Regions from separate parts of the Enterobacter sp. UPMP701 genome, predicted to be linked through region 2. Evidence: riboswitches for the same ligand, from Rfam matches in the RefSeq annotation. Region 2 holds a riboswitch; each other region holds the start of a gene.
The links. Region 2 has a riboswitch for thiamine pyrophosphate ahead of thiC (phosphomethylpyrimidine synthase ThiC). Riboswitches for the same ligand answer to the same signal wherever they lie in the genome.
Positions count from the first base shown of each region.

Region 1: another riboswitch for thiamine pyrophosphate. It lies ahead of thiB (thiamine ABC transporter substrate binding subunit); the one in region 2 lies ahead of thiC (phosphomethylpyrimidine synthase ThiC).
Region 3: another riboswitch for thiamine pyrophosphate. It lies ahead of thiM (hydroxyethylthiazole kinase); the one in region 2 lies ahead of thiC (phosphomethylpyrimidine synthase ThiC).

Region 1 covers NZ_JBSKJN010000009.1:59,008-66,126, forward strand. The annotation lists gene ACWKXT_RS17755 (sugar efflux transporter) at 1-683, opposite strand, end outside; gene sgrT (glucose uptake inhibitor SgrT) at 804-956, opposite strand; gene sgrR (HTH-type transcriptional regulator SgrR) at 1,045-2,700, shown strand; TPP riboswitch at 2,737-2,837, shown strand; gene thiB (thiamine ABC transporter substrate binding subunit) at 2,869-3,852, shown strand; gene thiP (thiamine/thiamine pyrophosphate ABC transporter permease ThiP) at 3,828-5,438, shown strand; gene thiQ (thiamine ABC transporter ATP-binding protein ThiQ) at 5,422-6,123, shown strand; gene ACWKXT_RS17785 (DedA family protein) at 6,167-6,934, opposite strand; gene araC (arabinose operon transcriptional regulator AraC) at 7,053-7,119, opposite strand, start outside.
Region 2 covers NZ_JBSKJN010000024.1:6,044-13,162, forward strand. The annotation lists gene thiE (thiamine phosphate synthase) at 1-88, opposite strand, end outside; gene thiC (phosphomethylpyrimidine synthase ThiC) at 88-1,983, opposite strand; TPP riboswitch at 2,062-2,171, opposite strand; gene rsd (sigma D regulator) at 2,226-2,723, opposite strand; gene nudC (NAD(+) diphosphatase) at 2,819-3,592, shown strand; gene hemE (uroporphyrinogen decarboxylase) at 3,631-4,695, shown strand; gene nfi (deoxyribonuclease V) at 4,705-5,376, shown strand; gene ACWKXT_RS23800 (YjaG family protein) at 5,418-6,008, shown strand; gene hupA (nucleoid-associated protein HU-alpha) at 6,195-6,467, shown strand; gene ACWKXT_RS23810 (DUF1481 domain-containing protein) at 6,479-7,119, shown strand, end outside.
Region 3 covers NZ_JBSKJN010000003.1:135,942-143,060, forward strand. The annotation lists gene ACWKXT_RS09290 (glycoside hydrolase family 32 protein) at 1-464, shown strand, start outside; gene ACWKXT_RS09295 (hypothetical protein) at 514-984, opposite strand; gene ACWKXT_RS09300 (YadA-like family protein) at 1,144-2,172, opposite strand; TPP riboswitch at 2,816-2,913, shown strand; gene thiM (hydroxyethylthiazole kinase) at 2,949-3,719, shown strand; gene thiD (bifunctional hydroxymethylpyrimidine kinase/phosphomethylpyrimidine kinase) at 3,716-4,516, shown strand; gene ACWKXT_RS09315 (GntR family transcriptional regulator) at 4,559-5,305, shown strand; gene ACWKXT_RS09320 (PfkB family carbohydrate kinase) at 5,279-6,232, opposite strand; gene ACWKXT_RS09325 (ADP-ribosylglycohydrolase family protein) at 6,229-7,119, opposite strand, start outside.

The sequences.
Region 1 (7,119 bases), on a different contig from region 2:
CACATCAGCGTGGAGGCGATAAACAGCATCCGGACGTTCTTATCCTGCCAGCCGCTCACCTGGGTGATGGGCTTATCCGTCGTCTGCTCAACCCGGGCGACAGAGGGCAGCGCGAAGGCAATCAGCACCAGACTAATGACAAAAATCCCCGCAGCGATGGAAAACATGGTGGTAAAGCCGTAGTTCAGCGCCAGCATGAATGCCAGCGGCGGGCCAATGACCCACGCCAAAGAGAGCTGTGCGCGCATCACCGAGCTGAACATCACCACTTCCCGCGCCGAGTTATCGGCGTATTCACGGGCCAGCGCGAAGAGCTGCGGCATGGCGGTATTCGCGAGAGAGGCCAGCAGCACGCCGCAGGTGATGAGCGTCAGGTAGTGGCGGTTGAAGGCAAAGAGCAGCGCGTTGCCCACGGCCATCGCGCAGCAAAAGAGGATCAACTTACGGCGATCGCCCTGGCTGTCGGATCGTTTCGCCAGCGCGAGGCTGACCAGGATCCCGGCAATCGCGTTGACGGTGTAAAACAGCCCCACCCAAAACGGCTGCGCCCCCACCTCGCGGCTGAGAAACAGACTCAGCGTCGGTGCCTGAAGCGCCCCTGCCACGCCCATCATAAAGGCCACCAGCATAAAAGCGGCGTACACGCCGTTCAGGCGTCGCCCCATCGTCATCAACCACAGCATGCGCAAGTCCTTGTGAAAGCGAATCGAAATTGGGTGAAAGAATAAACGAAAAAAGCCAGCAAAAACATTTTGCTGGCGGGTGATAAACACCAATACTCAGTCACACATGATCGAGGCGAGTTAGCGGGAAGAGGTCGGTTTCGTAACGTCCCACTGCATCAGTTCTTCTAACGTTTTCAGCCGTTGCTCTGCACACTGGCGGGCCAGCCAGGACACTCCCTTTGTCGCTGAAAAGTACTGCTGATAAAACTGACGTGCGGTAGACCTCTTCATAATTTACCTCCTCGCTTCATCGGGAAGAATTATTGGCCTAATATAGGGATAAATAAATTGCTGGTTTTTTGTCAGGAGTTCCCCTTTTATGCCTTCTGGTCGTCTGCAACAACAATTTATCCGCCTCTGGCAGTGCTGCGAGGGGCAATCGCAGGAGACCACGCTGAACGAGCTGGCTGACCTGCTCAACTGTTCACGCCGACATATGCGCACGCTGCTCAACACCATGCAGCAGCAGGGCTGGCTGAACTGGGAAGCCGAAGCGGGACGCGGCAGGCGCTCGCGCCTGACCTTCCTCTATACCGGTCTGGCGCTGCAGCAGCAGCGGGCGGAAGATCTGCTTGAGCAGGATCGCATCGATCAGCTGGTACAGCTGGTGGGCGACAAAGCCGCCGTGCGCCAGATGCTGGTCTCGCACCTTGGGCGCAGCTTTCGCCAGGGTCGGCATATTCTGCGGGTGCTCTACTACCGTCCGATGAAAAATCTGTTGCCCGGCACGGCATTACGGCGTTCTGAAACCCACATGGCCCGACAAATTTTCAGCGGCCTGACGCGCATAAATGAGGAAAACGGGGAACTGGAAGCGGATATCGCCCACCACTGGCAGCAGCTTTCTCCCCTGCACTGGCGTTTCTTTTTACGCCCGGGCATTCACTTCCACCATGGCCGCGAGCTGGAAATGAGTGACGTCATCGCCTCTCTGGAACGCGCCCGCACGCTTCCGCTCTATTCGCACATCTCGCGGATCCACTCTCCCACGGCATGGACGCTGGATATTGAGCTGTCGCAGCAGGATAAGTGGCTTCCCTGGCTGCTGGGCTACGTGCCGTCGATGATTTTGCCCGGCGAGTGGGAATCAATGAACAATTTTGCCAGCCTGCCGATTGGCACCGGGCCTTACTCCGTGTCCCGCAATAACAGCAATCAGCTGAAAATCCGCGCGTTCGACGACTACTTTGGCTATCGGGCGCTGATCGACGAAGTGAACGTCTGGGTATTACCGGATCTCAATGAAGACCTGAGCTGCGGGCTGACGCTGGAAGGCCCCACCACGGGAGAAAAAGCCGTGGAAAGTCGCCTGGAGGAAGGATGCTATTATCTCCTGTTTGACCGCCGCACCAACCGTGGAGCAAATCAGGCCGTCCGCAAGTGGGTTAGCCACGTTTTGTCCCCTTCCAATCTGATTTACCATGCGGAAGAGCAGTACCAGACATACTGGTTCCCGGCGTACGGCCTGCTTCCGCGCTGGCACCACGCCCGCCCGGTGCACTGCGACAAACCCGCAGGACTGGAGTCCATCACCCTGACCTACTACCGCGAGCACGTAGAGCATCGGTTTATTGCCAGAATCATGACCCGACTGCTGGCGGCCGAGGGGGTCACGCTGGAGGTCAACGAAGTCGACTATGACGAATGGCACCAGGGGGATATCACCAGTGATATCTGGCTCAACAGCGCCAACTTTACCCTGCCGCTCGATTTCTCGCTCTTCTCGCACCTTTACGAAGTCCCGCTGATCCAGCACTGCATCGATCGAGACTGGCAGCAGGATGCCGCCCAATGGCGGGCGGGCGAGATGAATCTGGCTGTCTGGTGCCAGCAGCTGATGGCGGAGCAGGCAATCGTTCCGCTGATCCACCACTGGCTGATGATTCAGGGCCAGCGCAGTATGCGCGGCCTGCGGATGAACACCCTGGGCTGGTTTGATTTTAAATCCGCCTGGTTTGCACCGCCGGAGCCATAACGCTTTCGTAATATTCACCAAATCATTACAATACTGCCGTTCTCAACGGGGTGCTGCATCAATGATGTGCGCTGAGATAATACCCGTCGAACCTGATCCGGATAACGCCGGCGAAGGGATTTGAGGCTGTCGCTCAAAATCCTTTGCCACTCAACCCTGAGGTGCAAAGTGTTAAAAAACGTTCTTCCCCTGCTGGCGCTGGTTGCACTGCCTGTTTTCGCTAAGCCCGTCCTGACGGTCTACACCTACGACTCCTTCTCTGCCGACTGGGGCCCTGGCCCGGTAGTCAAAAAAGCCTTTGAAGCCGACTGCAACTGCGAGCTGAAGTTCGTGGCGCTGGAAGATGGCGTGTCGCTGCTCAACCGCCTACGCATGGAAGGGAAAAACAGCAAGGCCGACGTGGTGCTTGGGCTGGATAACAACCTGCTGGAAGCCGCGACGCAAACCAAATTGTTTACCAAAAGCGGCGTGGCGGCAGATGCCGTTAACGTGCCGGGCGGCTGGAAAAACGACACCTTTGTGCCGTTCGATTACGGCTACTTTGCTTTTGTTTACGACAAAAACAAGCTGAAAAACCCGCCGAAGAGCCTGAAAGAGCTGGTCGAAAGTGACCAGAAGTGGCGCGTGATTTATGAAGATCCGCGTACCAGCACGCCGGGCCTGGGCCTGCTGCTGTGGATGCAAAAGGTCTACGGGGATAAAGCGCCGGAAGCGTGGCAGAAGCTGGCCGCCAAAACCGTTACCGTCACCAAAGGCTGGAGCGAAGCCTACGGCCTGTTCCTGAAAGGCGAAAGCGATCTGGTGCTGAGCTACACCACCTCTCCGGCCTACCACATTATCGCCGAGAAGAAAGATAACTATGCTGCCGCGAATTTCGCTGAAGGGCACTATCTGCAGGTGGAAGTGGCTGCCCGCACCGCCGCCAGCAAGCAGCCGGAGCTGGCCGAGAAGTTCCTGAAATTTATGGTTTCACCAGCGTTCCAGAACGCCATTCCCGCGGGCAACTGGATGTATCCGGTCACCAGCGTTGCGCTGCCCGCAGGTTTCGAGCAGTTGACCAAACCAACCACCTCGCTGGAGTTTACGCCGCAGCAGGTCGCCGCGCAGCGTTCAGCATGGGTAAGTGAATGGCAACGCGCCGTCAGCCGTTGATTCCCGGCTGGTTACTTCCCGGGCTGCTCGCCGCCGTATTGATGGTGGCGGTCAGCATGGGGGCTTTTCTTGCATTGTGGTTCAACGCGCCAGAGAGTGACCTGCTCGCACTCTGGCACGACAGCTATCTCTGGCATGTTATCCGGTTCTCCTTCTGGCAGGCGTTCCTCTCCGCGCTGCTGTCGACGATCCCGGCTGTTTTCCTTGCGCGGGCGCTGTATCGCAGACGTTTTCCCGGCAGGCAGGCGCTGCTGCGCCTGTGCGCCATGACGCTGATCCTGCCCGTGCTGGTGGCCGTTTTTGGCATCCTGAGCGTCTACGGTCGCCAGGGCTGGCTGGCCTCGCTCTTTGCGTCTTCAGGCCTGGAATGGACCTTCTCTCCCTACGGGCTGAAGGGCATTCTGCTGGCGCACGTCTTTTTCAATATGCCGATGGCGACGCGTCTCTTTTTGCAGGCGCTGGAGAATATCCCCGGCGAGCAGCGCCAGATTGCCGCCCAGCTCGGCATGCGCGGCTGGTCATTCTTCCGCTTTGTCGAATGGCCGTGGCTGCGCCGCCAGATTGCTCCGGTTGCCGCGCTGATCTTTATGCTCTGCTTTGCCAGCTTTGCCACCGTGCTCTCTCTCGGCGGCGGACCGCAGGCTACTACCATCGAGCTGGCAATCTATCAGGCTTTAAGTTACGACTACGATCCGGGCCGCGCCGCGCTGCTGGCGATGGTGCAGATGGCGTGCTGCCTTGTGCTGGTGTTGCTGAGCCAGCGACTGAGCAAAGCGATTCCCGCAGGAAGCAACAGCATTACAGGCTGGCGCGATCCGCAGGACAGCCTGCACAGCCGCGTCTCGGATTTTGTGCTGATCGCGCTGGCGCTCCTGCTTCTGCTGCCGCCGCTGCTGGCCGTTATCGTTGATGGTCTGAATATGAACGTGCTGTCAGTACTGCAACAGCCCGTCCTTTGGCAAGCGACGTGGACCTCATTGCGCATCGCGCTGGCAGCCGGGTTAATCTGCGTGACACTGACCATGATGCTGCTCTGGAGCAGCCGCGAGCTGTACGCGCGACATGCCCGTAAAGCCGGACACGCGCTGGAGCTGTCGGGCATGCTGATTCTGGCGATGCCGGGCATCGTGCTGGCGACAGGGTTCTTTTTGCTGTTCAACAGCACCATCGGCCTGCCGGAAAGCGCCGACGGCATCGTCATTTTCACCAACGCACTGATGGCCATCCCTTACGCGCTCAAGGTGCTGGAAAACCCGATGCGCGACGTCAATAGCCGCTACAGTTTGCTGTGCCAGTCGCTGGGCATGAAAGGCTGGCAGCGTCTGAAAGTGGTGGAACTCCGCGCGCTGAAACGCCCGCTCGCCCAGGCGCTGGCCTTCGCCTGCGTGCTGTCGATTGGCGATTTTGGCGTAGTGGCGCTCTTTGGCAATGAAGATTTCCGCACGCTGCCGTTCTGGCTTTATCAGCAAATTGGCTCCTATCGCAGCCAGGACGGCGCGGTCACGGCACTTTTACTGCTGGTGCTGTGCTTTGCGTTATTTACCGTTATCGAAAAACTTCCGGGGCGTGATGTTAAAACTGACTGATGTAACCTGGCTTTATGAGCACCTGCCAATGCGTTTTACCCTCTCCGTTCGACAGGGAGAGCGAATCGCAGTGCTTGGCCCCAGCGGAGCCGGAAAAAGTACCCTGCTCAATCTGATTGCCGGTTTTTTGCAGCCTGCCAGCGGGTCGATCGTCATTGATAATGGCGAGTATACCTACGCTCCGCCGGCTAAGCGCCCGGTGTCGATGCTGTTCCAGGAAAACAATCTGTTCAATCATCTTACGGTGTGGCAGAACATCGCGCTGGGGATGGATCCGGGGTTAAGGCTCAATGCTGCGCAGCGTCAGAAGCTTGAGGCGATCGCCGAACAAATGGGCCTGGCTGCGTTTATCAACAGACTACCGGGTGAGCTTTCCGGCGGCCAACGCCAGCGCGTGGCGCTGGCGCGCTGCCTGGTTCGCGAGCAGCCGCTGCTGCTGCTCGACGAACCCTTTTCGGCGCTCGACCCGGCCCTGCGTCAGGAGATGCTCTCGCTGGTTGAAGAGGTTTGCGAGCGCGAACAACTGACGATGCTGATGGTTTCGCATAGCATCGAAGATGCCGTACGCATCGCGCCGCGATCGGTGGTGATCGCGGAGGGACGTATTTTGTGGGATGGAAGTACAGAAGAACTGCTGAGTGGTAAAGCGGGGGCGTCTTCGCTGTTGGGCATTCGTGCCGTCTGATGCCCTCACCCTGACCCTCTCCCACAGGGAGAGGGAATAAATCTTAACGGCTCACCACCTTCAACAGGATCTCACCGTATACCGGCATCAGCGGGTGGCGGATCAGCGCGATCAGCGCCACAACGGCCACACCCAGCGTCAGCGGGGCCAGCCACAAAAGACGAGAGCGCGGAAGATAGCGTGTCAGGCGATCGACACTGGCTTTCGCGCTGCGCCACAGGCGCCAGCAGAGCCAGGCAGCCAGCCAGAGCAGTACCGCCGTTCCCAGCAGCAGCCACTTAAACTCACCGCTTTGCATACCATCAGGGATATCGATCGCCGCCCCCGCCAGGATACCCGGCAGGAAGTAAAACGGCGGCCAGAAGACGCAGCCGATAATATTCGGCACCACGAATTTTGCGACGGGCAGATCCAGCATCCCCGCCACCATCGGCACCAGCGGGCGCGTTGGCCCAACAAAGCGACCAACCAGAATGGTGAACATGCTGTGCTGGTGCAGCGCATGCTCGGTTTTATCCAGCAGCGCTTTGTTCTTTTTCATAAACGACCAGCGGTGCAGCGGCTTCTTAAAGCGCCAGCCCAGCCAGAAGGAGATCCAGTCCCCCAGCAGGCAGCCGATAATCCCGGCCAGCCACGCCTGCCAGAAATTGACCTCACCGCTGCCGATCAGCGCCCCAAGCCCCGCCATCATCACGGTGCCGGGCAGGATCAGCCCAACCAGCGCCAGCGATTCCAGAAACGCCACCAGCGCCACGGCGATGAGCGAGTACATAACGGACTGGGTAATAAAGTGTTCCAGCAATGCCTGCATAACTATTCCGGTCAGAAAACGAATCAGCGATTCTGCTTAGCGCCCCGCACCGCGTCAAGGCATCAATTGTCTGAATAGTTTACAGGATGCTCCTGAAGTTCACCTGAATGTTTACCGTTTATTCACATCCCGCGCGGAATTCGCTCGGGCTGGCACCGGTGCACTTCTTAAACACGCGAGAGAAA
Region 2 (7,119 bases):
CCAGCAGGCGTGCAATCCACTCCACGCTGTCCACGACCGGATAGAGCCCTAGCCGGAAGGGAACGGGGGGGAAATCAGGCTGGTACATTACGCCTCCTCTTTTTTGAGGTAGATTTCGCCGCCTTTGGCGCGGAAGGTTTCTGACATGTCCGCCATGCCGACTTCAATAGTCTGCGCGGCGGCGTAGTCGCGCACTTCCTGGCTGATTTTCATCGAGCAGAATTTTGGCCCGCACATGGAGCAGAAGTGCGCCACCTTTCCCGATTCCTGCGGCAGGGTCTCGTCGTGATAGGCGCGCGCGGTGAACGGATCGAGCGCCAGGTTAAACTGGTCTTCCCAGCGGAATTCAAAGCGCGCCTTCGACATGGCGTTATCGCGAATTTGCGCGCCCGGGTGGCCTTTCGCCAGATCCGCCGCGTGGGCGGCAATCTTGTAGGTGATCAGCCCCTGCTTCACGTCCTCTTTGTTTGGCAGGCCGAGGTGCTCTTTCGGCGTCACGTAGCAGAGCATGGCGCAGCCGAACCAGCCGATCATCGCTGCGCCAATGCCGGAGGTGAAGTGGTCATAGCCCGGCGCAATATCGGTGGTCAACGGTCCCAGGGTGTAGAACGGTGCTTCGTGGCAGTGCTCCAGCTCCTCGGTCATGTTGCGGCGGATCATCTGCATCGGCACGTGTCCCGGACCTTCAATCATCACCTGCACGTCATACTCCCAGGCGATTTTGGTCAGCTCGCCCAGCGTGTGCAGCTCGGCAAACTGCGCTTCGTCGTTAGCGTCGCGGATGGAGCCAGGACGCAGGCCGTCACCCAGCGACAGGGAAACGTCGTAAGCGGCGCAGATTTCGCAGATCTCGCGGAAGTGCTCGTAGAGGAAGTTTTCCTGATGATGGGACAGGCACCACTTCGCCATAATCGAACCGCCACGCGAGACGATGCCGGTCAGACGTTTCGCGGTCATCGGCACGTAGCGCAGCAGCACGCCCGCGTGAATGGTGAAGTAGTCCACGCCCTGCTCGGCCTGCTCCAGCAGCGTGTCGCGGAACGCTTCCCAGGTGAGGTTTTCGGCGATGCCGTTGACCTTCTCCAGCGCCTGATAAATCGGGACGGTGCCAATCGGTACCGGGCTGTTACGCAGGATCCATTCGCGGGTTTCGTGAATATAACGGCCAGTGGAAAGATCCATCACCGTATCCGCGCCCCAGCGCGTTGACCAGACCAGCTTTTCCACCTCTTCTTCGATGGATGACGTCACCGCCGAGTTACCGATGTTGGCGTTGACCTTCACCAGGAAGTTGCGGCCGATAATCATCGGCTCGGATTCCGGGTGGTTGATGTTGGCGGGGATAATGGCGCGCCCGGCGGCCACTTCGTCACGCACAAACTCCGGCGTGATGTTCTCCGGCAGGCGAGCGCCGAAGCCTTCACCCGGATGCTGGTAGCGCAGCACTTCGCTGCGGATACGCTCGCGGCCCATGTTTTCGCGGATGGCGATGAATTCCATCTCCGGCGTGACGATGCCCTGGCGCGCGTAGTGCAGCTGGGTCACGCATTTACCCGCTTTGGCCCGTTTTGGCGTCAGCAGGCCGGTAAAGCGCAGCTCGTCCAGACCGTCATCGGCCAGGCGCTCGTTGGTGTACGCCGAGCTGCGCACGCTCAGTTCTTCGCAGTCGTTACGCGCATCAATCCACGGCTGGCGAAGCTTTGCCAGACCCTGCTGCACGTTGATAGCAACAGAAGGGTCGCCGTACGGGCCGGAGGTGTCGTAAACCGGCACGGCTTCGTTGTCTTCATACTGCGGGTTATCTTTGCTGCCGCCGATAAGCGTCGGGCTGAGCTGAATTTCGCGCATCGGCACACGAATATCGGCCTGCGAGCCGGAAATGTAGATGCGTTTCGAGTTCGGGAAAGCGGTGCCTTCCAGGGTGTCGATGAAGTGTTGGGCCTGGGCGCGCTGTTCGCGGCGGGTCAGTTTTGTTGTAGACATAGCTCATTCCAAAAGTGAAGGACATGGCTTGTCAGACGACGGATGAAGCAAGAGAAGATCGCCCGTGGGCGATACAACAGCAGTGTGACTCTTGTTCCCTTCGCAGGTATTAGCCTGATCAGGTTCCGCGGATCCCGAATTAACGGTCTCAGCCCGTGCTTTCACACTGGGCACTCCGACAAGAAAAATTCCCCTCGTGAGAGGGGCGAATGATTGTAAATTACTCGTTAACGATTAAGAACTCAAGCAGGGCGCACGACGTTCTCTTCGTTGCTGATGTTCAAACCATTGTCCAGTACGAGGGCGATCAGCTTATCTTCCAGCGTGAATCGCTCTTCCAGCGCTTCGCCGAGATCGGAAAGCGCCTGCTGGAACTCAAGGTAGTTATCGTGATCGATAGCGTTCTCAAGCGTGGAATCGTAGTAGTCCATAATCTGCTGGGTGTTGGCTTCCAGCAGCGGACAAAGTTTGCTGGCCGCTAAATAGGGACTTGTCCCTTCCATTTCGCGGATAATGCGTTCATAAAGGTTGAAATGACCGTCGGAAAGGTAGTCGACCAGGCTCTGACAAAAATCATCCAGCGCTTTTTCATTCAGCCGCATAAAGGATTCTTTGCCAGGCTTAATACCGACCAGATTGTAATACGCGACGAGCAGATGCTTGCGCACATGTAGCCAGCGATCCACCAGTTTGTTACTTCCTCTAACGCGCTCAGTCAGGCTTTCTAGCTGGTTTAACATGGTCGACTCCGCAAAGTTTAGAATTGGATCTGCTTACCCAAAATGTAACCACAATGCTAACAACATGTCAGTGAAGCGAAGGTAGTGCAATAGATATGGATCGTATTATTGAAAAATCAGATCTGGGTTGGTGGATCGTCAGCCACGAACAAAAGTTGTGGCTGCCCGGTGGAGAAATCCCTTACGGTGCGGCAGACATTTTCGAACTTGTCGGCCAGCGCGCACTGAGGATCGGTGAGTGGCAGGGCGATCCGGTGTGGTTGATCCGGCAATCTCGCCGTCAGGATATGGGATCCGTTCGCCAGGTGCTTGATCTGGATGCAGGGCTGTTCCAGCTGGCGGGGCGCGGCGTGCAGCTGGCGGAGTTTTACCGCTCGCACAAATACTGCGGCTATTGCGGACACACCATGCACCCGAGCAAAACCGAGTGGGCGCTGCTCTGTGGCCACTGCCGCGAACGCTACTATCCGCAGATCGCGCCGTGCATCATTGTCGCTATCCGCCGGGATGATTCCATCCTGCTGGCGCAACATACCCGTCATCGCAACGGCATTCATACCGTGCTGGCCGGGTTTGTCGAAGTGGGCGAAACGCTGGAGCAGGCGGTGGCGCGCGAGGTGATGGAAGAGAGCGGAATCAAGGTGAAAAACCTGCGCTACGTGACGTCGCAGCCGTGGCCGTTCCCGATGTCGCTGATGACCGCGTTTATGGCGGAATACGACAGTGGCGAGATCGTTATCGACCAGAAAGAGCTGCTGGAGGCGAACTGGTATCGTTATGACGATTTGCCTCTTTTACCCCCTCCGGGTACGGTGGCGCGTCGGCTGATAGAAGATACCGTGGCGATGTGTCGGGCCGAGTATGAGTAGTGTTACACTGAGGCCATGACGCTTAAGGAACTGCAAAAATGACCGAACTGAAGAACGATCGTTATCTGCGTGCGCTGCTGCGCCAGCCCGTTGATGTCACCCCGGTGTGGATGATGCGCCAGGCGGGACGCTATCTGCCAGAGTACAAAGCCACGCGCGCGCAGGCCGGTGATTTTATGTCGCTGTGCAAAAACGCCGAGCTGGCCTGTGAAGTCACGCTTCAGCCGCTGCGCCGCTATCCGCTGGATGCCGCCATTCTCTTTTCGGACATTCTGACCATCCCGGATGCGATGGGCCTTGGGCTCTATTTCGAAACCGGCGAAGGTCCGCGCTTCACCTCCCCAATCAAAAGTAAAGCCGACGTGGATAAGCTGCCGATCCCCGATCCGGAAGGCGAGCTGGGCTATGTGATGAACGCCGTGCGCACCATTCGCCGCGAGCTGAAGGGCGACGTGCCGCTGATTGGCTTCTCCGGCAGCCCGTGGACGCTGGCAACCTACATGGTGGAAGGCGGCAGCAGCAAAGCCTTTACCGTGATCAAAAAGATGATGTACGCCGAGCCGCTGGCCCTGCATGCCCTGCTCGACAAGCTGGCGAAGAGCGTCACGCTCTATCTGAACGCGCAGATTAAAGCCGGTGCGCAGTCGGTGATGATTTTCGATACCTGGGGCGGCGTGCTGACCGGACGTGATTATCAGCAGTTCTCCCTGTATTACATGCACAAAATCGTCGACGGCCTGCTGCGTGAAAACGAAGGCCGTCGCGTGCCGGTGACGCTGTTTACCAAAGGCGGCGGTCAGTGGCTGGAAGCGATGGCGGCCACCGGCTGCGACGCGCTGGGTCTCGACTGGACCACCGATATTGCCGATGCGCGCCGCCGTGTGGGAGACAAAGTGGCGCTCCAGGGCAACATGGACCCGTCCATGCTCTATGCACAGCCTGCCCGCATCGAAGAAGAAGTGTCGACTATACTGTCTGGTTTCGGCCAGGGCGAAGGCCACGTCTTCAACCTCGGTCACGGTATTCATCAGGATGTACTGCCAGAACACGCTGGCGTATTTGTGGAGGCGGTGCATCGGCTTTCTGCCCAGTATCACAAGTAAGGAGTGGTTATGGATCTCGCGTCGCTACGCGCTCAGCAAATCGAACTGGCTTCATCGGTGATCCGCGAGGATCGTCTGGATACGGACCCTCCGCAGTACATAGGCGGGGCGGACGTCGGGTTTGAGCAGGGCGGTGAAGTGACGCGAGCGGCGATGGTGGTGCTGAAATACCCTTCGCTGGAGCTGGTGGAGTACAAGGTGGCGCGCATCGCGACCACCATGCCGTACATCCCCGGCTTTCTCTCCTTCCGCGAATATCCCGCGCTGCTGGCCGCGTGGGAGCAGCTCTCGCAAAAACCTGACCTGCTGTTTGTTGATGGGCACGGTATCTCTCATCCGCGTCGCTTAGGCGTTGCCAGCCACTTTGGGCTCCTGGTGGATGTGCCGACCATCGGCGTGGCGAAAAAACGCCTGTGCGGCGCGTTTGAGCCGCTCTCTGCCGAACCGGGCGCGCTGGCGCCGCTTATCCATAAAGGTGAACAGCTAGCGTGGGTCTGGCGCAGCAAGGCGCGCTGTAATCCGCTGTTTATCGCGACCGGGCACCGTGTGAGCATGGACAGCGCCCTGGCGTGGGTACAACGCTGCATGAAGGGCTACCGTTTACCGGAGCCGACGCGCTGGGCGGATGCCGTTGCCTCCTCGCGCCCGGCTTTTGTTCGTTGGCAGGAAATTCAGCCGTGATTCAGGTAAACTGCGGCTAATTTTCGATTCGAGACATCATCATGTTACAAAACCCGATTCATCTGCGCCTTGAGAAGCTGGAAAGCTGGCAGCACGTGACGTTTATGGCTTGCCTGTGCGAGCGCATGTACCCCAACTATGCCGCGTTCTGTAAGCAAACGGAGTTTGGCGAAGGCCAGATTTATCGTCGTATCCTGGATTTAATCTGGGAAACGCTGACGGTGAAAGACGCGAAGGTAAACTTCGACTCTCAGCTGGAAAAGCTGGAAGAGGCGATCCCGGCAGCGGATGATTTCGACCTGTACGGTGTCTACCCGGCCATTGATGCCTGCGTGGCGTTGAGCGAGCTGATCCACTCCCGTCTGAGTGGTGAAACGCTGGAGCACGCTATTGAAGTCAGTAAGGCATCCATTACCACCGTCGCGATGCTGGAAATGACCCAGGCAGGCCGCGAAATGACCGACGAAGAGCTGCGCGCTAACCCGGCCGTTGAACAGGAATGGGATATTCAGTGGGAGATTTTCCGCCTGCTGGCAGAGTGTGAAGAACGCGATATTGAGCTGATCAAAGGGCTGCGTGCAGACCTGCGCGAGGCCGGTGAGAGCAATATTGGTATAATTTTTAACCAATGAGACAACAAAACGTGATTTAACGCCTGTTTTGTCGCACCTCGACTCTTCCCTTCTGCCCCCCGTCTGGTCTACATTTGGGGGGCGAAAAAAAGTGGCTATCGGTGCGTGTATGCAGGAGAGTGCTTTTTTGGCATTTTCGTCGCACTCGATGCTTAGCAAGCGATAAACACATTGAAAGGATAACTTATGAACAAGACTCAACTGATTGATGTAATTGCGGACAAGGCTGATCTGTCTAAAGTGCAGGCTAAAGCTGCTCTGGAATCTACCCTGGCTGCTATTACTGAGTCTCTGAAAGAAGGCGATGCTGTACAACTGGTTGGTTTCGGTACCTTCAAAGTGAACCACCGCGCTGAGCGTACTGGCCGCAACCCGCAGACCGGTAAAGAAATCAAAATCGCCGCAGCTAACGTGCCGGCATTTGTTTCTGGTAAAGCACTGAAAGACGCAGTTAAGTAAGACGCGTGGCAGTGAACAGTTTTAACGAAGGGGCGGCAACGCCCCTTTTGTCATTCTGGCGTGGAACGCTCGCGCTGGCAGGCATGCTGCTGTTATCCGCCTGTAGCCACGACACCTCTCTGCCACCGTTCACGGCCAGCGGTTACGCTGACAACCAGGGTGCGGTGAGGATCTGGCGCAAAGATTCTGGCGGTGAAGTGCATCTGCTTTCTGCCTTCAGCCCGTGGCATAGCGGTAATACGTCGACCGCGGAGTATCGCTGGCAGGGAGATGACCTGTCGCTGATCGAACTGAACATCTACAGCAAGACCCCCGAACACGTGAAGGTGCGTTTTGACGACCATGGCGAGCTGAGCTTTATGCAACGCGAAGTCAGTGGTCAAAAACAGCAGCTTTCCAGCGATCAAATCGCCCTCTACCGTTATCGTGCCGAACAAATCCGTCAGACCAGCGATGCGCTGCGTCTGGGACGCGTGGTGCTGCGCCAGGGGCGCTGGCATAACGACGGGACGGTGACGACCTGCGAAGGGCAGACGGTCAAACCTGAGCTCGAATCCTGGGCAACAGAACACATTCAACGCCGTCAGCGTCATTCATCAATGGAGGTGAGTGTGGCGTGGCTTGAAGCGCCGGAAGGCTCTCAGCTGCTGCT
Region 3 (7,119 bases), on a different contig from region 2:
GCCTGCAAATGCGGCCAGCCAGAGAAGTCGAAAGCCTGCGAGGGGTGTGGTTCCCCTGGCCGGTGAGCACGCTCAACAATCAGCAGATCCCTCAGGTGGAAAACTGTAATGCGATGGAGGTCATTCTGCAGTGGGATTGCGCTAACAGCAGCGCGGAGCAGTACGGCATTCGTCTTGGCGACGGATTACGCCTCTACGTGGATGCGCAGATGCAGCGCCTGGTGCTGGAGCGTCACTATCCGCAATATGGCTTGTGTGGGACCCGAAGCGTCGCGCTTAACCTGAACGACACGCTAAGCCTGCGCCTGTTCTTTGACTGCTCGTCTGTGGAGGTGTTTGTCAATGAGGGCGAGGCGTGCCTCAGCAGCCGTATATATCCTGATGCCGAGTGCCGCGAGCTGGCGTTGTTTGCCTGGGCGGGGAGCGCGTCGCTTATTGATGCCGGGGCGTGGCAGCTAGAGTAATATGTTAAGGCCTGCAAATGAAAAAGGCGACAGGTGTCGCCTTTGTTTTCTATTTAATCTTTGTTGCGTAGCCTACAAACTTTCCTTCTTTACTCACCGCTAATTTGCCTTTAGCGGGATAGTAAATGAAGGTGTATAGCCCTTGGGAATACACTTTTGCCTGAGGTTCGTTTTCATCCAGCGCGCCCAATACACCATCGACATCCAATATCTCACCTTTAATCGTGATCTTCATTCCTTCCCATTTAAAGGCGTAAACCGTTTTAGCTGCCTGAGCATGTTGTTTCGCGTCTTTTTTAGCCCAGATCCCCGTGCCCGCAGCGGCATCACGCGCGTTCGCCCATGCTGCATTTTGTGCAGCTTCATTGTAAGCATTCTGGCGATTTTGTTCGGCCAGGTAGCAGGTATCATTGCTGATACCCTGTCGCTCACATTCGGCCATGCGCTGAGCAGGTGACGTACACGCAGAAAGCAGGATGGTAGCACCAGTTATTAATACTGCTAAGAGTGACTTTATCATTACGATGATACCTTAGATGACATATATTCGATAAAAGAAGGTTTAATTGCCGCAAATATAATAAGCCTGATACATAATACCTAACCATGCGCCAACGATAATAAGTATCAGGTACAATATTACAGAGATAAGAATGTATTTTGTCATGCTGGTTATTTATTAAAAGCCGATCCCTACGCCGACTGAAGCTCCCATGTTATTTGCTGTGTCATCAGAGAAGCTCACTTTACCAACCATATGTTCGTTAAAGTTAACCGACGCCCCAACTGCTAAAGCGCTTTCACCGTTGTAAGTCGCGCCGCCAGCCGAGAACATCACGCGCTGATTCGTTTGCACCTGAGGTAAACCGGCCATCGCCATCGCGCCACTGATACCTGCGTTTGCTTCTTTCTTATTATTATCGACTTCCTCACGTAGCGATCTAAATTGCTGGTTAGTGTTGTTATTCAGAGCCTGTAATGTCTGTTTGGTAGCCTGCAGTTTCTCAGCCTCGGCAGTAATAGCCTGGCTATTAGTTGCGACTTTAGCTTGCGTTGCCGTATCTACCTGCGTTCGTGTCACGGTGGTCATCACGCCATTTTTTCCATCTTGGCCATCTTTACCATTCGCTCCGTCACGTCCGTTAATTCCAGCAACGCCTTGTGCGCCTGTATCGCCTTTATCACCTTTAGCGCCATCTTTTCCATCTACGCCGTTAGTTGGTTTTGGTGCATTCTCAAGAGCTAAGAGGCGGCTATCTTGCACAGCGTTAACTGTTTCAATATGAGTAATTGCAGTTCCGTTAGTAAGCACGCCTTTTAACGCCACATCACCTTTTGTATTAGCAGTGTCAGCAAGAGCGCCTGCTAATTTAGCTTCCTGATCTACCTGAGAAACAGTCGTTTGAAGAGAGGAAATATCAGAGGTGTTAGTGCTGATATTATTTTTACTTACGTTGATCTCGTCTTGCATGCGGTCACGATCGCCCTGCAAGTTATAGATTTGCCCGTCTTGTGTTGCGTTTTCAGCTTTCATATTATCCAGATTATAAGCGGTATTATTAGTTCCCTGAATCTGAATGAAAGTACCTGAGTTGGTTACGTTATCGTTAAGGTCGACGTTTACATCAGCAGCTTTAGTTACATTCATAGAACAAGTCAAAATAACACCCGATACAAAAGCAGTAACGGCATTTTTAGCAACTTTCATTTTAAAAGCACTCATCATTTAAAAAGTAAAAATGGGTAAGGCTAGCTATCCTGGCGTGTTGATGTAACGTCTGGTTACGCCTGATTAAAATAACGGGGTTACGTAGAATTTTGAATAAATCACTTAATTCGTAACGTGCAGTAACTATCAATTAATGCGAGCATTTAGATATTGATCTAAATCATAAATGACATGAATAGCCAAAGTGACTTTTTACGGGGGTGATGCAAAATATCTCAATGTTTACATTAACTTATAAGGTGTGCAGCCTAATACCTGTTTCGTGGTAACACCTTGATTGAGAGGCTAAATGTTTAACGGGGTTAAACGGTTTGGAACTCACTTTATATTTCATTCGAAATGATATTCAATGATTAATGAAGCATAAAATAGACTAACTGAAAACGAAAAAAATTATGTTAGTAGAGCTATTTCTTAAACGCTGAAAAAGTCGGTGTTTTTTGGACGTAATGGAAATGTTATAGAGAATGGTGTTGATTCAAAGGAGTGGCATAATAGTCCTGTAATTATCGCTGCTAGCCTTATCTTTTGCACCTGTTCTGCATGAAGAAGCGATCCCCGAAAGGGCGCTTGCGTCAGCATGAAACTTGCCCTAATCTGGCAAAATGTAAGCTAATACTTACCATATGACTCGGGGTGCCCTTCTTCGTTGAAGGCTGAGAAATACCCGTATTACCTGATCTGGATAATGCCAGCGTAGGGAAGTCAGATGCCTTCCCGGTCATCGCTTCTTCACGCAAGGCAGGAGCGAACCCATGCAGCCTGACCTGCTCGATTTACACGTTTTACAACACTTCCGAACCCGTTCTCCGCTGACCCACTGCATGACCAACGACGTCGTACAGACCTTTACGGCCAACGTTTTGCTGGCACTGGGGGCATCCCCGGCGATGGTGATTGACGCAGAAGAGGCTGAACATTTCGCTTCGATCGCCGATGCGCTGCTGATTAACGTCGGCACGCTGACCTCGCCGCGCGCACAGGCGATGCGTCGGGCAATAGAAAGCGCGGTGGCGGCAGGGAAGCCCTGGACGCTGGACCCGGTTGCGGTGGGTTCCCTGACGTTCCGCACCCGTTTTTGCCATCAAATCCTGGCTCTGAAACCGGCCGCCATTCGCGGTAATGCCTCCGAAATCCTGGCCCTTGTCGGTATGAGTGCGGGCGGGCGCGGCGTCGATACGACCGACAACGCCGCCAGCGCGTTGCCAGCCGCTCAGGTATTGGCCCGCCAGACCCATGCCATTGTGGTCGTCACCGGCGAGGTGGACTACATCACTGACGGAGAGCGGACCCAAACGGTAACGGGCGGAGACCCGTTAATGACCCGCGTGGTAGGAACCGGGTGTGCGCTTTCTGCCGTTGTGGCGGCGAGCTGCTCGCTGCCGGGCGACCGGCTGGATAACATTGCCGCGGCCTGCGGATGGATGAAACGTGCCGGAACGGTAGCCGTGACAGCCTCTCGTGGACCAGGCAGTTTTGCCAGCGCGTTTCTGGATGCGCTCTACGCGCTGGAGGAACAGGCATGAAGCGAATTAACGCCCTGACCATTGCCGGTACCGACCCCAGCGGCGGCGCGGGCATCCAGGCCGATCTGAAAACCTTCTCCGCGCTGGGTGCCTATGGCTGCTCGGTGATCACCGCCCTGGTGGCACAAAACACGCACGGGGTGCAGTCGGTCTACCGTATCGAGCCGGATTTTGTTGCCGCGCAGCTGGATTCGGTGTTCAGCGACGTCCGAATCGATACCACCAAGATCGGCATGCTGGCTGAGACGGACATTGTGGAGGCGGTGGCCGAGCGCCTTAAACGCTATCAGGTGCAAAACGTGGTGCTGGATACCGTCATGCTGGCAAAAAGCGGCGATCCGCTGCTCTCCGCCTCGGCCGTGGCGACGCTGCGTCATAAGCTGCTGCCGCAGGTGGCGCTCATCACGCCCAATCTGCCGGAAGCCGCCGCGCTGTTAGGCACCTCGCACGCAAAAACTGAACGTGAAATGAAGGAGCAGGGGAAAGCGCTGCTGGCGATGGGCTGCGGTGCGGTGCTGATGAAAGGCGGGCATCTGGATGATGCTGAAAGTCCGGACTGGCTTTTCACCCGTGACGGCGAACAGCGTTTTACGGCCCCGCGCGTGCAGACCAAAAACACCCACGGCACGGGGTGCACTCTCTCTTCCGCGCTGGCGGCGCTGCGCCCGCGGCATGACTTCTGGGCCGATACGGTGCGCGAAGCGAAAATCTGGCTCTCGGCCGCACTTGCCAAAGCCGATACTCTGGAGGTGGGTCACGGTATTGGGCCGGTTCACCATTTTCATGAATGGTGGTAAGCCTTATACTGGCAGGAAACACCACGCCTGAGAAAAACAGAGATGGAACAAGCGCATACCCGGTTAATCGCCCAACTGAATGAACGGATCGCCGCGCCGGACAACACGCCGCTGTACCTGAAATTTGCCGAAACGGTTAAAAACGCGGTTCGCAGCGGCGTGCTGGAGCACGGGAATATCCTTCCCGGCGAGCGCGATTTAAGCCAGTTAACCGGGGTGTCGCGCATTACCGTGCGGAAAGCGATGCAGGCGCTGGAGTCTGAAGGCGTGGTGACGCGGGCCCGGGGCTACGGGACGCAAATCAACAACATCTTTGAATATTCGCTCAAGGCGGCGCGCGGGTTCTCACAGCAGGTAGTGCTGCGCGGCCAAAAGCCCAATACGCTTTGGGTCAACAAACGGGTGGTGAAGTGCCCGGATGAGGTGGCCAATCACCTTTCACTTCCCCCGGAGAGCGAGGTTTTCTTGCTTAAACGCATTCGCTACGTTGACGACGACGCGGTGTCTATTGAAGAGTCCTGGGTGCCGGTCGGGCTCATTCCCGATCCGGATGCGATTGGTATTTCGCTGTACGACTATTTCCGCAGCCAGAATATCTTCCCCCAGCGCACCCGTTCACGGGTCAGCGCCCGCATGCCGGACAAGGAATTTCAGGCGCACATCAAAATGGATGACAAAATACCGGTACTGGTGATCAAGCAGGTTGCGCTTGACCAGCAGCACCGGCCGATTGAGTACAGCATCAGCTACTGTCGCAGCGATCTATACGTCTTTGTGTGCGAGGAGTAATTCGTCGCGAGTCGGGGCGCAGTCGCCGCCCCGGTGGCTGACCACCCAGGACGCCACGGCATTACCCAGCAGTACAGCATCTGCCAGCGACCATCCCGCCGCCAGCCCGGCAAGCGTTCCGCCCGCGTGGCTGTCGCCTGCGCCGATGGTGTCTACGACCTTGGCGGGAAACGCGGGAACAACGCCCGAGACGTCACCGTCATACCACGTAGCACCGTCTTTATCGTGACGCACAATCAGTGCGGCACCGAAGCGCTGCTGCCACTGTGCGCCGAGGGTTTCCACCTCCATTCCCAGTCTTTCAGCGGCAAGTTCCGCTTCCTGACGATTGAGTGACACAATCGGCCTGCAGGCCATAATGCGCGCCATCAGCGCATCGGGAATATCGGCAATGCGTGGGCCGAAATCAATAAAGGCCGTTACGTGTTGCAGCCCTTCAAGCCAGCCCGTCAGCAGCTCGCCGCTCGGCGAGGCCAGCTGGTAACCGGACAAATAGACAAGGCTGTTGTGCGGAACGTGAAGCTCGTCAAGCCAGCGCTGCTGCCACTGGTTTTCCACGCCGCTAAAGGACATAAAGGTGCGCTCGCCGTCAGGCTCCACCAGTGCCAGACACCAGCCGTTGTCGCCGGTTTCGGCCTCCACGGCGCTGTGCAGATCCTGCTTCGCCATCGCGTTGCGGATGATCTCCGCCCACACCCCGTGACCGACGGGAAGGGCGTTTTGCGCCGCAATGCCGAGCCGTTTCAGGGCGATGGCAATGTTCAGCGCGCAGCCGCCGATGTTCACGCCCTGCTGTTTGAGCTCAATATCGCACCCGCGCCAGGGCAGGGCGTAGGCGTCGGCGATGACGTCAATCACCGCCGCGCCCAGCACCGTTACCGGACGCGTGGCGTGCAGGGTGTCGAGACGTTGGGCAAATGCGTTCATACGCCCTCCCTTTGCTCCCTGAAGTGCAGCAGTTTCTCGCAGTAGTGACCAAAATCGAGCTGGTTGACGGTGTCGAGCTCGGCCTTCAGCGCCGGGTCAATCGCCTGTACGCCATGAAGCGCGCCGCAGATGGCCGTCGCCATCGCGCCAATGGTATCGGTATCGCCACCCAGGTTGGCGCATAAAATCGCGCAGCGGTTCGGGTCGGTTCCCGCCAGCTCGACCATTGCAATGGCCGCCGGAACGGATTCGATAGTGCTGGTTCCTGCGCCAGTGAGCTGATAAATCTGCTCGCTGGCGGAGTCGATACCGTTGGCTTCCCGCACGGTCTTAAGCGCCAGCTCGATGCGTGCTGCCAGCGACGCGCTGAAGGTGGTGGTTTTCTCCTCCTGCGCATAGCGGGCGATGCCCGGAAGGGCATCGACGATGTTCTGCCAGCGTTCCCCGTCGATGGCGCGGGAAACCGCCCAGGCAATCACCACCGCGCCGGCAATGGCAAGATCCGATTTATGGGTCGGACTGGAGGCCAGCGCCACCTGCTCAACAAAGTGTTCCAGGCGCGTGGCCGGAAGCAGGCAGCCAAGCGGGGAAGCGCGCATCGCCGCCCCGTTGGTCACGCCGTTATTTTCCAGCTCGCTGACCGGCTTGCCGTCGCGGATCGCATTAAGCGCGATTTTCGACGTTGGGCCGAGCACGTTCTTATTAAACGCGTCAAAATCGAGCGCCCAGTTCAGGATATGCTTACCGATAACGTCCGCGTTAATCTCCCCGTCGCACTCGATGATCGCATCGGCCAGGCACAGCGCCATTGAGGTATCGTCGGTGAACTCGGCCTGTTTGAAATAGCAGGCCGCATTGTTCTCTGCCGGGCCGGGTAAGAAGCGGTC